One region of the Sphingomonas sp. R86520 genome, then DNA from elsewhere that is predicted to be linked to it. Evidence: riboswitches for the same ligand, from Rfam matches in the RefSeq annotation. Region 1 holds a riboswitch; each other region holds the start of a gene.
What was found. A riboswitch is a leader RNA that binds a small molecule or an ion and turns the genes downstream of it on or off. The one in region 1 is predicted to bind cobalamin.
Positions count from the first base shown of each region.

Region 1 (5,648 bases):
GGGCACCAGCCCTTGACGACGCCATTGGTAGCGGGCGCGCTCATGCCGGCAGGTCGAGCGCGGCGAGGATCGAGTTGCGGCGGGTCGGCCACAGGTCTGCGGCATGGAGCGCGGCGAACCGCGCCTGCATCGCCGCCAGTGCGACGGGGTTCGCCGCGGCGAGGAAGGCGTGGACGTCTTCGCGGCCCAGGGTAGCGACGTAATAGAGGTCGATCAGTTCGGGCCGGACTGCGCCGGCGAGGTGCGCGAACGCGCCAAGGTGATCGAGCGTGGCGGCGATCTCCGCCCCGCCGCGGAAGCCGTGGCGCATCATGCCGTCCACCCAGCCGGCGTGGGCTGCGCGGGCGTGGACGACGCGGGCGATCTCCTCCTTGAGCGGGCGCGCCTTGGCTCGAGACGGGTCTCGCGCGTCGAGATGGTAGAGGACGGCGTTCCCGCCGGCGACCGATTGCGCGGCGGCGAAGCCTGCTTCGTGCGCGGCATAGTCTGCGGCGAGCAGCAGGTCGGTTTCGGGCAGGTCCTGGACGTGGACGAAGGCGTCCGCAGCGGCGACACGGTCGCGGATGCCGATCGGGTCGAAGCTGTCGGTGCCGTCATCGAGCGCGTGGCTGGAGGCGGATAGCCAGGCCTTGCCGGCAATCAGGCGCGCTTCCGGCGTGTAGGTTTCGGCGGCGTCGCCCATCCTCAGGCCGTAGCGGCCGGGTTCGGGGCCGTAGACGCGCGGGGTTGGCGTCCGGCCGACGAACGGGTTCCAGTCCGCGGGCTCGTCGCGTGCGCCGAGCGCACGGACGGCTTGGCCGAACATCGTGCAGAGTGTCGGGAAGGCATCCCGGAACAGGCCGGATACGCGCAGGGTGACGTCGATGCGTGGGCGATCGAAACTGGCAAGCGGGAGGATCTCGACGCCCGTGACGCGGTCGGACTGCATGTCCCAGACCGGTTCCGCGCCGAGCAGGTGGAGCGCCATCGCGAACTCCTCGCCCGCGGTACGCATCGTCGCGGACGCCCACAGGTCGACGACGAGGGTGCGCGGGTAGTCGCCCTGATCCTGCAGATGACGACGGACTAGCTCTTCGGCGAGCTTCACGCCCTGGGTATGGGCGGCGCGCGACGGGACCGCGCGGGGGTCGGTGGTGTAGAGGTTGCGGCCAGTCGGTAGGACGTCGGCGCGGCCTCGCCACGGCGAGCCGGAGGGGCCGGCTGCGACACGCTCGCCTCGAAGCGCCGACAGCAGTCCGGCGCGTTCGGCTTCGCCTTGCTCGCCGCGGCCGTAGATGTGGAGGCCGTCGCCATACTGGCTCTCCTTCACATCGCACACGAACGTGTCGATGCGGGTGATGGCCTCCGACTGCGACTGTACGTCGTCCAGGCCAAGGGTTGCGGCGAGCCCCGTGGCGCTGGCTTCGTCGCGGATGTCGCGTTGCAGACGGTCGCGCCGCGCCGGGTCGAGGCCGTCGGCATTGGAGAATTCGTCGAGCAGCGCTTCGAGGCGGCCGAGGCCGGCGCCGGCACGGGTGCGTTCGAGCGGCGGCGGGACGTGACCGAGCGTGACGGCGCCGATCCGGCGCTTGGCCTGGGCCGCTTCGCCGGGGTCGTTGACGATGAATGGGTAGATGACGGGCGTCGCGCCAGTGAGGGCTTCGGGCCAGCAGGCGTCCGACAGCGCGACCGACTTGCCGGGCAACCATTCCAGCGTGCCGTGCGCGCCGACATGGACCAGCGCGTCGGTGCCGCGGGTGCGAAGCCACAGGTAGAAGGCGACATAGGCGTGGCAGGGGCAGCGCGAGAGGTCGTGATATTCTTCCGCACGGTGCTCGGTTCGGCCGCGTTCGGGTTGGAGGGCGACGAGCGCCCCGCCCTGGTCGATCGCGGTGAAGGTAAAGTCCTCGGTAGGTTCGCCCCAGGTTTGATGGAGATCTTCGCGGAGGGCTTTGGGGAGGTACGCGAGCGATGCGCGGTACTCGGTGAGTGACCAGTGGATCCGGGACGTGGCGAGGTCGCCGGTTTCGGGAATGATCGCGTAGCCGGCTTCGGTGAGGTCGGCGAGGATCGCCTGCGTGGAGGCGAGCGCGTCCAGACCGACGGCGTGGGCCATCTGGTAGGTCTTGCCGGGGTAGGTCGAGAGGACGATCGCGAGGCGGTGCTCGGCGACCGGTTTGCTGGCGAGGCTCGTCCGGGCTTCGATGCGGGCGGCGATCGCGGTGATGCGGGCTGGGTCCGCACGGTGTTCGCGGCGGGTATATTCGAGGTCACCATCACGCGCGGCGGCTTCCTTGAAGCTGGCGACGCCGGCGAACAGGCGGCCGTCCACTTCGGGGAGGACGACGTGCATGGCGAGGTCGGCGGGCGACAGGCCTCGCGTCGCGCCCGCCCAAGCTGCACGATCGGAGGTGGCCAGCGCAATCTGGAAGACCGGGACGTTGGCGGCGTCCAGCGGTGTGGTGTCGGTGGCACCGCGGGCGGAAAAGGCGGTGGCGTTGACGATCGCGGCGGGTTTCAAAGCTTCCACCCAGCGGGTTAGCCAGCCGGCTGCGTCTGGGGCTTTCAATGACGGTGCGAACAGGCCGATGACGTCGAAGCCGCGCGCGGTCAGTGCGGCGTGGAGTGCTTCGATCGGGTGTAGGTCGGCGGCAGTGAGATAGGAGCGGTAGAAGACGAGCAGTATGCGCGAACGTCGCGCGTTCATGGCGAAGGCGGCCGGGCACGTCGCGCCGTCGTGAAGCTGCCAGCCACCGACGTCGGCGATCGCGCGGACCCCGGTGACGGGACCGGCGTAGCAGCCAGACGCCAGCGCGAATTGCGCTAGTGCCGCCTGCGCTGCGACCGCGCCACCGGTGTCGCAAAGCTGGGCGAGGCGCCGCAGCGTCGAGAGCGGGATGGTCGAGGCGGCGTCGAGGCGCATGTCTATCCGGCCGTCTGCAGCGAGGACGGCGAGCGCGATGCGGTTCTCCCGCGCGAGGTTTTCGACCTGTTGCAGGCCGTAGCTCCAATAGGAGCGCCCGCCGATCAGCCGGATCAGGATGCCCTTCGCGCCCGCCAGCGTCTGTTCGACATAGGTGTCGACCGAGAGCGGGTGCTGGAGTGCGGTCAGGTTGGCGAGGCGGAGCGAGGGTAAGCGGCTTCCGAGGGCGTCCGCACGTCTCCAGCCTGCGGCGAACGCGCCGAGGTCGCCGTCGGAGAAGGACAGGACGACGAGATCCGCCGGGGATTGGGCGAGGTCCTGTGGGACCGCGCTTTCCTCCAGCCCATGGGTCTCGCGGAAGACGACGTGCATCTTGGGCCTCAGGCGTCCAGCGCGGCCTTGATGCGGGCCTCGTCGATACGGTCGTGCTCGGCGATCACCACGAGCTGCGTGCGGCGCGGCTCGTCGGCACGCCAAAGGCGATCATACTGCGTGCGGACGCGCGCGCCGACTGCTTGGACGAGGAGCCGCATCGGCTTTCCGGTGACCGCGGCATAGCCCTTCACGCGGAGGATGTCGGCGGTGCGAGCGAGCGCTTCGATCTTCGCGGTAAGGTCCGCGGGGTCGGCGATCTCGCCCAGTTCGACGACGACGCTGTCGAAATCGTCATGCTCGTGATCGTCCTCGCCGTCGTGGTGCGAGGGGCGACTGGCGATGTCGTCCTCGGCAGCGGCGTTGAGGCCGAGGATCACGCGCGGATCGATGATGCCGTCGGTCAGGTCGATCACCGGAAGCGGCCTTGCGGACTCGGCGGCGATCACCGCGCGCGCCTTGGCGACCCCCTCGGGGCCGGCGAGATCGACCTTGGTCAGCAGAACGAGGTCGGCGCAGGCGAGCTGGTCCTCGAACACCTCCGAGAGCGGAGTCTCGTGATCGACACTCGGATCGGCGGCGCGCTGGGCGTCCAGTGCCGCGACGTCTGGCGCGAAGCGGCCGGCGGCGACCGCCTCGGCATCGGCGAGCGCGATGACGCCGTCGACGGTGATGCGCGATCGGATCGCGGGCCAGTCGAATGCCTTCAGCAGCGGCTTGGGCAGCGCGAGGCCGGACGTCTCGATCAGGATGTGATCGGGGCGCGGGTCGAGCGCGAGCAATGCCTCGACGGTCGGGATGAAGTCGTCCGCGACCGTGCAGCAGATGCAGCCGTTCGCGAGTTCGATCACGTTCTCGGCCGGGCAATCGGGGATCGCGCAACCCTTGAGGATGTCGCCGTCGATGCCGAGCGTGCCGAATTCGTTGACGACGACGGCGAGGCGGCGGCCGTTCGCGTTGCGGATCAGGTGGCTGATGAGGGTGGTCTTGCCGGCGCCGAGGAAGCCGGTGACGATGGTGACGGGGACCTTGGCCAGATCGGGCGAACGGTCGGACATTCTTATTCTCCTTCGAGCACACGCACGCACGACCTTGCAGCCGCGCCTGTTCGTCGCTCAGACGGAGTACCGTGCCGTGACCACCCCCTGGATCATGGCAAGAGCGACCGTTGCGCTGGCAGGTCTCCTGGCTCGCGGGTCGAAGCTCTTCGCACACCTTCCCAGGATTTCGCCCAGTGGCTGCCCCGTAAAAGGGCGCGTGCGTGTCGCTCACCGCTTACAGTTGCAGGGACAGCCGCGGCATTGGAGGAGCGAACCCTTCCGCACCGCATTCCCATTCAAGCCCCGAAGGGCACCGGCGCGATCTGTGAGGTTCGGTCCAACCGACCCTCGAAGGCGCGACCTAAAGGACTTTGCGACCGGCCGCCAGCTATCCGTGCACGACTTCGATCTCGTCGAAGCGTTTCCAGCGGTAGATCGCGAAGCTCAGCACCCAGCAGAGCACGAACAGGCCTATGATCGCGAAGCCCAGGCCGTTGAAGTTCTCGCCGAGCGCCGCGGCGACGTCCCACACGCCGCCGGACAGGCCGAGCTTCGTGCCGAGCAGCGCCAGCGTCTCGATCCCGCCGATCGCGATCGCGACTATGGCGGAGATCAGCGTGATGGTGATGTTGTAATAGAGTTTGCGGATCGGCTTCACAAACGCCCATTCGTAGGCGCCGAGCATGACGACCCCGTCCGCGGTATCGACCAGCGCCATGCCGGTCGCGAACAGGACCGGGAGCACGAGGACGGTGCCGATCGAGAGGCCGTCGGCGGCTTGGCTCGCGGAAAGCCCGAGGATCGCGACCTCCGTCGCCGTGTCGAAGCCCAGCCCGAACAGGAAGCCGAGCGGTGCCATGTGCCAGCTTCGCGTGACCAGCCGGAACATCGGGCGGAACAGCCGCGCGAGCAGGCCGCGATTGCCGAGCAGCAGGTCGAGGTCTTCCTCGACATAGGTACCGCCGCTGCGAACATGGCCGAAGGTGCGCCAGACCGAGCGCAGGATGATCAGGTTCATCGCCGCGATCGTGAACAGGAACACGGCGGAGACGATAGTGGCGACCACGCCGCCGACCTGTTTGAACGCCTCGAACTGCGACAGTGCGCTGGCGGTGAAGGCGATCGCGACGGCCGCGATCAGGACGATGCCGGAATGGCCGATCGCGAACCAGAAGCCGACTGCGATCGGGCGCTGGCCGTCCTGCATGAGCTTGCGCGTCACGTTGTCGATCGCGGCGATGTGATCCGCGTCGACCGCGTGGCGCAGGCCGAGCCCCCAGGCGAGCAGCGCGGTGCCCAGCATCAGCGGTTGCGCGTGAAATAGCGAAAATGCC
Region 1 is NZ_JAXHBZ010000001.1:1,009,553-1,015,200, forward strand. Features, by position in the region: gene SJY41_RS04850 (cobalamin biosynthesis protein CobG) at 1-44, opposite strand, end outside; gene cobN (cobaltochelatase subunit CobN) at 41-3,274, opposite strand; gene cobW (cobalamin biosynthesis protein CobW) at 3,283-4,332, opposite strand; cobalamin riboswitch at 4,432-4,647, opposite strand; gene SJY41_RS04865 (HoxN/HupN/NixA family nickel/cobalt transporter) at 4,703-5,648, opposite strand, start outside.

Region 2 (5,648 bases), 430 kb from region 1:
TCGAGCTGATGAAATTCAACAACGTCAACGCGTTGCGCACATCGCATTACCCGAACGACGAACGGCTTTACGACCTCGCCGACGAATACGGCCTGTACGTGATGGACGAGGCCAATATCGAGAGCCACGCCTACATGTCCGCGGCGAACCGCGGTGGACGCACGCCGGAGAGCATCCAGATCGGCTACGACCCCGCCTGGGAGGCTGCGCATGTCAGCCGCGTCACCAACATGGTCGAGCGCGACAAGAACCATCCGTCGATCATCTTCTGGTCGCTCGGCAACGAGGCGGGCACCGGCCCTAGCTTCGAGAAAGCCGCGGCGGACGCGCGCGCGATCGATCCGACCCGGTTGATCTCGTATCTCGGCTACAGCCAGATCAACGACTTCAAGCCGAACGCGTACGCAGACATCTACGCGCCGATGTACGACAGCCCGGCCAGGATGCTCGACTATGCGCAGCATCCCGAGTTCAAGCAGCCGATGATCCAGTCCGAATACGCCCATATGCAGGGCAATTCCGGCGGCAATTTCAAGGAATATTGGGACGCGATCTATGCGCGGCCCGACCGGTTGCAGGGCGGCTTCATCTGGGACTGGGTCGACCAGTCGATGTATCGCTACACCAAGGATGGCCGGCGATACTGGGGCGATGGCGGCGAATACGGCCCCAACCCCGGCGGCGAGATCGAGTTCGGCGACGGGCTGCTCAACCCCGATCGCACGCCGCATCCGCAGCTGTTCGAGGTGCAGAAGGTCTATGCGCCGGTCATCTTCGCTGCCGTCGACGCGGTCGCCGGGCGGTTCACCGTCACCAACCGCCACGACTTCCGCGATCTGTCAGGCTTCGACTTCGACTGGACGGTGAACGAGAACGGCGTCCCCGTCGCGCACGGCGCGGTGCCGGCGCTGCACACCGCCGCCCATGCGACCGAGCCGTTCACGCTTTCCCTGCCGAAACTGCCCGCCAAGCCGGGTGCCGAATATCTCGTCACGATCAGCGCCCGCGCCAAGGCTGGCACGATCCCGCTGGTGCCGGCCGGTCACGTCGTCGGCTGGGACCAGTTCGCGCTGGGTACGCCGGTCCCTGCGCCGGTCACGATACCGCGCGGTCGCACCACCTTGCAGGAAACCGGCGGCATGATCGCGTTGACGGCCGGCGACGCCAGCCTGACGATCGACCGCACGACCGGACTGATCGCGAGCTACCGCGTCGGCGGAGACGAACTGTTGAGCGGTGGCGCGCCCAATTTCGCACGGGCGCTGACCGACAACGATATCGGCACGCGGGGCGAGGCGGCGAATGCGCCGTGGCTCGCGATGTCGGCCACGCGCACGGTCGAGTTGGTCAAGGCCGAGCGCATCGGTTCGGGCGCAGCGGCGGTCACCGTCCGCTATGTCATGGGTAACGCGGCTGTCCGCTTCACCAGCCGCTACACGATGCGCGGCGACGGCAGCGTCGACATTGCCGGTGAATTCACACCGCTGAAGGCGGACCTGTCGGACCCGCTCCGCATCGGCCTCCAGTTCGCCGCACCCAGCCGGTTCAAGACCGTCGAATGGTACGGCCGCGGCCCGCACGAGAACTACGCCGATCGCAAGACCAGCGCGGCGATCGGCCTGTGGCGCGGCGCCATCGCCGACCAGAACCACAATTTCATGCGTCCGCAGGAAACGGGTACCAAGAGCGACGTCCGCTCGATGACACTCGACGGCGACGGCGAGACCGCTCTGAGGCTGGCCGGCGACCATCCGCTGTCGATGAATGCGCTCGCGTTCCCCTATGAGGATCTGTCCCGACGCGCGCCCGGTACGCGCAAGAGCACGGATATCGTGCCGCATGGCCATGTTTCGGTGCTGGTAGACGCGCTGCAATCGGGATTGGGCGGCGACACGACCTGGAATGCACAAGGCCGTCCATTGCCCAAATACCGTGTCCCGATAGCGCCCGTTCGATTCAATCTACGACTGACCCCCGTACCGAAAGTTCGGTGACTGACCCCCGTACCGAAAGTTCGGTCCTAATCGGTGCAATCCCTGCGCCTTTGATCGAGCGCGAGATCCCGTATTGTCCGCTTACCGGTACATGCGGGTCCGGCCTCTCGTACATGGTGGTTGCCGACCGCCTTTTCGATCAGTCAGCCGGATCTGCCCGCCTGTTCGGCGCGCTCTCGCGCCGCGACATCGAACGGCTTATACTTGGCGGCAATCTACTCCCGCCAGTATAGACCGCGCGCCGGCGGATGACCGCGTTGCTGACGTTCGGCGTCCTTCCGCCGTGTCCTGATACTGGCCCTCATTCACGCCCGCAGAGGTACGATTGCGCTCTTGCCCCGCGACCCCTTCCCGTCGAGAATAGAAGTTGGTGAGACGTCCATCGAAAGGATTTGATCCATGCGCAAGTTGACCGGTGCGGCGTTCGTATCGCTCGATGGCGTGATGCAAGCGCCCGGGGGGCCAACCGAAGATCCAACCGGAGACTTCGACCAGGGCGGCTGGGTGTTCGGCATAGGCGACGATGTCATCGATCCGGTTTTGGGCGCGCTCTTCACCCCGCCTTACGCGCTACTCCTAGGGCGGCGGACCTACGATATCTTCGCAGCCTATTGGCCGTTCGTCGACGGCGAGATGGCGGGCATGGGTGCAGCGCTGACGGCGGCAGAAAAATATGTCGTGACCGGTGGCGATCAGCCGCTCGGTTGGGCGAACAGCCACCGGATCGACGGCATTGCCGCCATCAGAGCGCTGAAAGAGAGCGACGGTCCCGACTTGCTGATCCAGGGTTCATCGACGCTCTACCCGCCGTTGCTCGCTGCCGGACTGATCGACGAACTGGTGCTGATGACCTTTCCCGTCATGCTCGGGACCGGCAAGCGCTTGTTCGGCGACGGCACGCCGTCAGGTGCGCTGCGACTGATCGACCATCAAGTTGGCACGAAAGGCGTGATCGTCACCCGCTGGTTACCGACCGGGCCGGTTCCGCGGATCAACCATCCTCACCCCAGCACCAGCGCGGCGGAGACCGAACGGCAGCGGCGGATGAACGAAGGGACCTGGTAAGCCCGAATCCGTGCTCCCAGACCCCAGACGCGCTCAACCAGAAGCGGATGCTCGGTGCTGGGTTACAACCGCGCGAACACGGTCGTTCGGGTGGATATGCTATACCGCCGATGTGGCGCCCGAGACTGATGGTCTCTCCTGCCATATCTGTGAGCGGAAGGATGCAGAAGGACTGATCACTGTGGGAAGCGACTGAAGATAGAGGACATTCTGCGCCCTGCCGCATGGCTTGAAAAGATGTTGTTTTGAGAACTTCCGAATTCAGGTGTTAGCGGAGGCGACGCTTCACGCGTCGCAGCTTTTGGCAGAAGTCGAACACATATAAGGAAATCTTTATATGTGTTCGCGGCAATCTTGCGGATCGGCATCATCACAGGTACGCAGCACAGGTCAGGCTGGGATCACCAGTCTGACATTGATCACGCTGGTGTCCCGAAAGGGACTTAAAAGGGAACACGGTATGGGAGACGCTCTCCCGAAGCCGAGGCTGTCCCTGCAACTGTAAGCGGCGAGCGAGATGTACATCGCGCCCTCTCAGGAGGGCGCAGCCACTGGACCAACGCCCTATCGGCCGGAATCCGGGAAGGCCGTATATCGAGCGACGACCCGTGAGCCAGGAGACCTGCCAGCGTCTGGTCGCTCTTGCTTTGGTCCAGGGGATGGTCGGGGCACGGTTCTTCCGTCTGAGCGACGAACGAGCGACGGGGGTCGCATCGGTTCGTGTCGCGGGCGCTTGCGTCCGCCTGCCGACGCGCGCCGACCGTTCGTAGCGGACGCCCCCGTCCGAAGTTGCTTGGCGCACGGGGGACGGACATGAAAGAATCGAAATCACGCACTGGATGGCTCGGATGCGCGGCGCTGGCCGCGATGTGCATCACGACGCCTGGATGGGCTCAGGCAAACGAGGCCGAGGGCGCATCGACACAGTCACCGATCGACATCGTCGTGTTCGGTCGCGGCGAAGCGAAGATCGGCGTCGCACACGCAGCAAGCGAGGGCACGGTTGCCGGGGCGGACCTTCTCGTTCGACCGCTGCTGCGCGTCGCCGAACTGCTGGAAGCGATCCCCGGCATGGTCGCCGCGCAGCATTCGGGCAGCGGCAAGGCCAACCAGTATTTTCTGCGCGGCTTCAATCTCGATCACGGGTCGGACTTCACGACCTATATCGACGGCGTGCAGATGAATTTGCGGACGCATGGCCACGGTCAGGGCTATCTCGACCTCAACGGGCTGATTCCCGAGATCGTCGCGCGTGAGGATTTCCGCAAAGGGCCCTACCGCGCCGATGGCGGTGACTTCGCACTGGCAGGCGCGGCTTACATGACGACGACCGACGGTCTCGCTCGACCCTTTCTATCGGTAGAGGGCGGCTCCTACGGCTATGGCCGGATCGCCGCCGGTGGCACGATCGACGGTGTCGGCGCCGGTAAACTCACACTTGTCGCGCAGACGAAGATCTATGACGGGCCATGGCAAGAACCCGAGCACCTGCGACACGTGTCAGGCTTCGCAAAATATATCGCTCCAGCCGGCGCAGGCCAGATCGAGGCCTCGTTCAACGCCTATCGCGCGACCTGGCGCCCGACCGAACAGATACCCGAGCGGATCATTGGCACCACGCTCTGCGAGGACGTGTTCTGCTCGCCCGATCCGACTGCACGCGGCGAGACCACCCGGCTCGTAGGCAACATCGCGGTCCGCCAACCCGATTGGCATGCCAATTTCTATGGCCAGTTCTACGACTGGTCGATGTATTCGAATCCAACCTACACCGAACCGGATGGGACCAGCGCGCAGATCCGTCAGTTCGACAAACGCTGGATCGTCGGGGCGCGCGGCGAAAAGCGTTGGACGCTTGCACCCACCCTCGCCGTCTCGCTCGGCACTGAGGAACGCTATGACCATATCGGCAGCGTCGGTGTTTATCGCACCAGCGCGCGATCGTTCCTCTCGTCAATCGGCCGCTACCATGTCGAGGAAGCGTCGGCAGCACTGTATGGCGAAGCGACCTGGACACCGGTTGCGGGGCTTCGCCTAATCGGTGGAGTCCGCGGCGACTATTATCATTATGTCGTCCGGGCGCGGGATCCGGCGGCGGTCGTAGCGGGCGAGGGCAGCGGCGACGACACGATCCTGTCGCCGAAGGCATCGATTGCCTATTCACCGACTGCCTGGCTGGAACTCTACGGCAATTGGGGTCGCGGCTTTCACTCCAACGACGTGCGCGGCGCGGTCAACGTCGAAACACCGGTGCCGGTGCTGGTCCGCGGCAGCGGCCGTGAAGTCGGCGCACGGTGGCAGTTGTCGGGTGTCACGCTGACTGCGACCTATTGGTGGCTCGACGTGGACAGCGAACTGCGGTTCATCGGCGATTCCAACGCGGTCGAACCGACCGGCGCGAGCAGGCGTCGCGGCTATGAACTGGTAGCGTTCTGGCGTCCCAGGCCGTGGCTCGCGATCGATGGCAACTACACGGCGAGCCGGTCGCGCTACGATACCGGCGACCGCATTCCCAACGCCTTCGAGAACGCCGCATCCGCCGGGATCGCGTTGGTGCTCGATCCGTGGGAGGCCAGCGTGCGTGTCCGT
Region 2 is NZ_JAXHBZ010000001.1:1,444,114-1,449,761, forward strand. Features, by position in the region: gene SJY41_RS06620 (glycoside hydrolase family 2 TIM barrel-domain containing protein) at 1-1,994, shown strand, start outside; gene SJY41_RS06625 (dihydrofolate reductase family protein) at 2,394-3,059, shown strand; cobalamin riboswitch at 3,468-3,704, shown strand; gene SJY41_RS06630 (TonB-dependent receptor) at 3,873-5,648, shown strand, end outside.
Region 2: linked by a shared signal. The riboswitch ahead of SJY41_RS06630 (TonB-dependent receptor) and the one ahead of cobW (cobalamin biosynthesis protein CobW) in region 1 are both predicted to bind cobalamin.

Region 3 (5,648 bases), 1.6 Mb from region 1:
CGGTGCCGCTCTGCTGCGTGACGTGGAACTGCTCGGGAGTGAGCTTGGCGATCGCCTCCTCGGTCTTCTTGTAGTCGGTCATGGTGATCCTCTCGCGCTCAGGAGAGCGCTGGTTGGCCGTTCGAGGCGGACAGGCCGCCGTCGACCGGCAGGTTGACCCCGGTTATATAGTGCGCGTCGGCGCTAGCCAAAAACACTATGGCGCCGGCGATGTCTTCGGGCTGTGCGCCGCGTGCCATCGGGATGCGCTCCTCGAACTTCGCGATCAGGTCGGGCTGGTCCTTCATGCCCGCGGTGAGCGCGGTGTAGGTGAGCGACGGGTTGACCGCGTTGACGCGGACGCCGTGCTTCGCCTCGTCCATCGCGAGCGCGCGGGTGAAGTTGGTGACCGCACCCTTGGCGGCGCAATAGAAGCTGTGATTCCAGTCGCCGCCCAGGCCCGATACGGACGAGACGTTGACGATGCAGCCCTTGTTCGCGCGCAAGGTGGCGATCGCGGCACGGCTCATATGGACGACGCCGTAGAGGTCGGTCTCGATGACCTTGGTGAATTCGGAGAGGTCGCCCTCGTCGAGCTTGCCGAGATGGTCGACGCCGGCATCGTTGACGAGCACGTCGATGCGGCCGAACTTGTCGACCGCGCGGGCGACCAGCGCCTCGCAAGCGGCCATGTCGGAGACGTCGGTTTCGAGCGTTTCGACGGTCGTGCCGTCGAGGCTGGCGGCGACCTTCGCGAGGCCGTCCGCGTCCTTGTCGCCGAGTACGAGCGTCGCGCCCTCCGCGGCGAAGCGACGTGCGGCACCCTCACCGATGCCCGACGCGGCGCCGGTGATCAGTATGATCTTACCATCGAATCTCATCGATCTGTGTCCTGAAGCTTTGGAAGATACCGCGATGAACGACCGACGGGCCTGGCGGTTTCCTTGCCGAATCAACGAGATCGGCGGCGGACCCCGGCCGGCCCCGCGCGCGTTAGTGCGACGAACCTGTTTTTCGGAGATCACCATGCTCGCATCCTTCCTGATGGGCCTTGTCGGTGGCCAGCGTGCGATGACGCCGCTCGCTGCGGTGGCCATTGCAGCCGCTCGGGACGAACTGCCCACCGACAACGGCGCACCGAAACTGCTGTCGCATCCCGCCGTCGCGGCGGGCGCGCTGGCGCTGGCGATCGGTGAGATGGCGGGGGACAAGCAGAAGACCGCCCCGGACCGCATCGTTCCGATCGGCCTTGCCGCGCGATTCGTGACGTCGGCGATCGCGGGCGCCGCGCTCGTGCCGCGTCGTCAGCGTTGGCTGGGCGCGGCCGTCGGCGGCCTGACCGCCGTGGCGGCATCCTATCCCGGCTGGCGCGCGAGGATGGCGGCGATGTCGCAGTATGGCCAGACGCCGACGGGGTTCGTGGAAGATGCGGTTGTTCTGACGGGTGCGGCGGCGATTGCCCGCAACGCGGCGAAACTCGGCGCGGCCTGACCTCGGAGGTGTATTCCGGGCGAGCGGAAAAGCTGCCATGCGGCGGTGATGATCCGTATCTCATTCTCCACGCTCGCCTTCGTCTTGATTTCGTCCGGGAGCGCGGTCGCGCAAACGACCGTCGCGCCTGCTGACCAGTCGGCTGACATCGTCGTCACCGGGCGCGGGCTTGCCGATGCGCCAGGCGATCGTGCGTACGACATCGTCACGATCGATCGCGATCGGATCCAGGCTAATGCGAGCAACCGGCTGGAGAGCGTGCTGGCCGATGTCGCGGGGCTCCAGCAGTTCCGCCGATCTGATTCTCGCAGTGCCAACCCGACCAGCCAGGGTATTTCGCTGCGCGGGATCGGCGGCAATGCGTCGAGCCGCGCGCTGCTGATCTTCGACGGCGTACCGCAGGCGGATCCGTTCGGCGGATGGATCGCGTTTCCGGCGTATGCCACTGGCCGGCTCGGACGGATCCGCGTCACGCGCGGCGGCGGTAGCGGGTACCAGGGACCCGGTGCACTGGCCGGCACCGTCGAGCTGGAGAGCGCGACTCCCGATCAACTGACGCCGTTCCAGGGCAGCGTCGCATACGGCAGCCGCGACTCGGTCGACGCGCAAGGATCCGCAGCACTGGTTCGTGGATCGGGGTTCGCGACGTTGTCGGGCGCGTATGCGCGCGGCGATGGCTTTACCCCGACGGTCGAGGAAAGCCGCGGCATCGTCGATCGGGCGGCACCGTACGAGCAGGCCTCGGGTGCGCTGCGGACCGTCGTGGGTGTCGGTGCGAAGACCGAATTGCAGATGAATGCGAGCGCGTTCACCGACAGGCGCGACCGAGGCAGCGACTTTACCGACAACAAGAGCGAAGGCGCCGACGCCAGCATCCGCCTGATCGGCCGCGGGAACTGGGGGTATTCGGCGCTTGCCTATCTGCAGACGCGGGCGTTCGCGAGCAGCTTCAACAGCATCAATGCCACGCGGACGACCGCGATCCAGTCGCTGAACCAGTATAATACGCCGGCGACCGGGCTTGGCGGACGGATCGAGATTGCGCCGCCCTTGGGCGAGAGCATCACGTTGCGCCTCGGCTCGGATATCCGCGACGTCAGCGGCAAGACGCAGGAACTCTATACCTTCGTGAACACTGTGCCGACACGGCGGCGCGAGGCGGGCGGAAGCACGACGACGACCGGCGTGTTCGCCGACGGCAGCCTGGTCGCGGGCGACTTCACCTTCAGCCTCGGCGGGCGGATTGACTGGTGGTCGATCGACGGCGGCTATTTGTCCGAACGCCCGCTGGCGGGCGGCACCGCGTTGACCAATCTGCGCTACGCCGACCGCAATGGCAGCGAGACGACGGGGCGTGCGGGGATCGCGTACAAGCCGCTCGACGCGATTACGGTGCGCGCCGCCGGCTATCGCGGGTGGCGGTTGCCGACGCTCAACGAACTGTATCGCCCGTTCCGCGTCGGCAACGATGCGACGGCGGCGAATGCCGTGTTGTCGCCGGAGCGGCTGACCGGGGTCGAAGGCGGCGTGACGCTGACGCCTGCGCCGGGGGTCAGCATCGCCGCGACGTATTTCTACAACCGGCTGAAGGATGCGATCGCCAACGTGACGACGACCACTCCGACGCAGGTCTTACCGGGCGTGACGACCTACCGCATCCGCCAGAACCTCGATGCGATCCGCGCGCATGGGTTCGAGCTGGATGCGTCGTATCGACCGGGGCCGTTCGGCGTGCAGGCATCGTGGTCGCATACCAACTCGACGGTCGAGGGCTCCGGCATTACCGCCGCGCTCGATGGCTTGCGACCGGCGCAGACACCGCGCGACCAGGTGTCGGGGACGATCGACTGGCGGCACGATGCGGCGGCGCTGTCGCTGACCGTGCGGCATATCGGCCAGCAATATGACGACGACCAGAATACGCGGGTGCTCGATCCAGCGACGACGCTGGATGCGTATGCGGCGGTGCCGATCATGCGCTCGCTGGTCGCCGAACTGCGCGGCGAGAATGTGTTCAACGAGCGGGTCGAGGCGGGGATCAGCGGCGCGAACATCGTCGAGCGCGCAACGCCGCGGACGATCTGGGTCGGGTTGCGCTACGGCATCCGTTGAACCGGTGCGCGTTGACCCGTGTCCGGGCCGCGACTAATGGCAACGGCGTGAAGGGTTCCCGGTGACGGGATCAAAAGGGAAGCCGGTGCGCGGAAAGGTCTTCAGGACCCAAGTCCGCAAGACCGGCGCTGTCCCCGCAACTGTGACCGGATAGCGGCCACCCCGATTAGGCCACTGGGTTTCGATCCGGGAAGGCGGGGTGGTCACGATGACCCGGAAGCCAGGAGACCTGCCGTTCACGGTCGATCCACTGCGCGGGCGGGTGCTCCGGCGCGGACGAGTGTCCCGATCAAACGGGGTTCCCTCGAGCGAGAGACGTCTGCCGCTCCGCGAATGGTCGCGGGTGGTTTTGCAGGACGTACCCCATGACGAAATTCTTCCTTCTCCTGAGCGCGGCGCTGATCGCATCGCCGGCCTATGCGCAGGACATTCCCGACAGTGACGCGCCCGAACTCGTCGTGACCGCGACCCGCGTCGCGCAGCCCGCGAGCGAAGTCGGTCAGGCGGTGACCGTGATCGACCGCGCCGAGATCGAGCGTCGCCAGACCGTCGTCGTGTCCGATCTGCTCGCGACCACGCCGGGTGTCACAGTCACGCGCAACGGCACGCTGGGTGCGCTGACCGGCGTGCGGATCCGCGGCGCCGAATCCGACCAGACTCTGGTCGTGATCGACGGCGTGCGCGTCAACGATCCCTCGTCGACCGGCGGCGGCTTCGATTTCGGCAATCTTCTGTCCAGTTCGGTCGAGCGGATCGAAGTGTTGCGCGGGCCGAACTCGGTGCCATGGGGCAGCCAGGCGATCGGCGGTGTCGTCAATATCATCACCGCCGCGCCGACCGAAGGCGTTCAGGCACGCGCCAATGCGGAATATGGCTATGCCGACAGCGTGTTCGCGAGTGCGGGCGTGTCGGGCGCGAAGGGGCCGGTGTCGGGATCGCTGACCGGCGGCTATCTGAAGACCGACGGCATCTCGTCGGCGGCCGACGGCACGGAGCGGGACGGGTACCGTCAATATGGCGCGACCGGGCGGCTGGGCGTCGAGTTCACGCCTGGGATCGGCCTCGACCTGCGCGGGTATTTCGCGGACAGCCGGGTCGAATTGGATGGCTTCCCGGCGCCGACATATGAGTTCGCCGACACCGCCGACTACAGCAAGACGCAGGAGCTTTACGGCTATGCGGGCCTTCACGCGAACTTCGCCGACGGACGGTTCAACAACCGGGTCGCGTTCACGATCGCCGACATCAACCGCGACAATTACGAACCGGCGTTCGGCGCGGACCCGTCGTTCATCGGCCGCGGCCGCAGCGAGCGCTACGAATATCAGGGCGACTTCCGTCCGCTCGACCAAGTCCGCGTCGTCGCCGGCGTCGAGCGCGAGAACAGCCGCTTCAACGACGGTTTCACCTATGCCGATACCGGGATCACCAGCGTTTACGGCCAACTGATCGTTAAGCCGCTCGACATCCTCACGCTGACCGGCGGCGTCCGCAACGACGATCACGAGGATTTCGGCAACCACACCACGTTCGGTGCGAATGCGGCACTGGCGCTGCGCACCGGTACCACCGTCCGCGCGAGCTATGGCGAAGGGTTCAAGGCGCCGACGCTGTACCAGCTCTTCTCGGATTACGGGAACCGCGACCTCGATCCGGAGACCGCGCGCAACTTCGATGTCGGCGTCGAACAGGCGTTTCTGGATAACCGCGCCCGCGTCGGCGTGACGTACTTCAATCGCCGCACGCGCAACCAGATCGACTTCCGCGACTGCAGTCCGGCGGAGCAGGCGACAATTGGCTCGATCTGCGTCGATCGCCCGTTCGGTGTGTACAACAACGTCGCGCGCGCCGAGGCGGACGGGGTCGAATTCACGCTGGCGCTGCGTCCGGTCGATGCGCTGACGCTCACCGCCAACTACAGCTACATCCACACCGAGAACCGCTCGATCGGCGCGAATTACGGCAACGAACTTGCGCGCCGTCCGCAGCAGACCGCCAGCGTCAACGCCGATTACCGGTTCCCGTTCGGGCTCTCGATCGGCGGCACCGTGACGATGGTCGACGAC
Region 3 is NZ_JAXHBZ010000001.1:2,613,004-2,618,651, reverse strand. Features, by position in the region: gene msrB (peptide-methionine (R)-S-oxide reductase MsrB) at 1-82, opposite strand, end outside; gene SJY41_RS11910 (SDR family NAD(P)-dependent oxidoreductase) at 99-860, opposite strand; gene SJY41_RS11905 (DUF4126 domain-containing protein) at 1,006-1,470, shown strand; gene SJY41_RS11900 (TonB-dependent receptor) at 1,519-3,582, shown strand; cobalamin riboswitch at 3,618-3,834, shown strand; gene SJY41_RS11895 (TonB-dependent receptor plug domain-containing protein) at 3,948-5,648, shown strand, end outside.
Region 3: linked by a shared signal. The riboswitch ahead of SJY41_RS11895 (TonB-dependent receptor plug domain-containing protein) and the one ahead of cobW (cobalamin biosynthesis protein CobW) in region 1 are both predicted to bind cobalamin.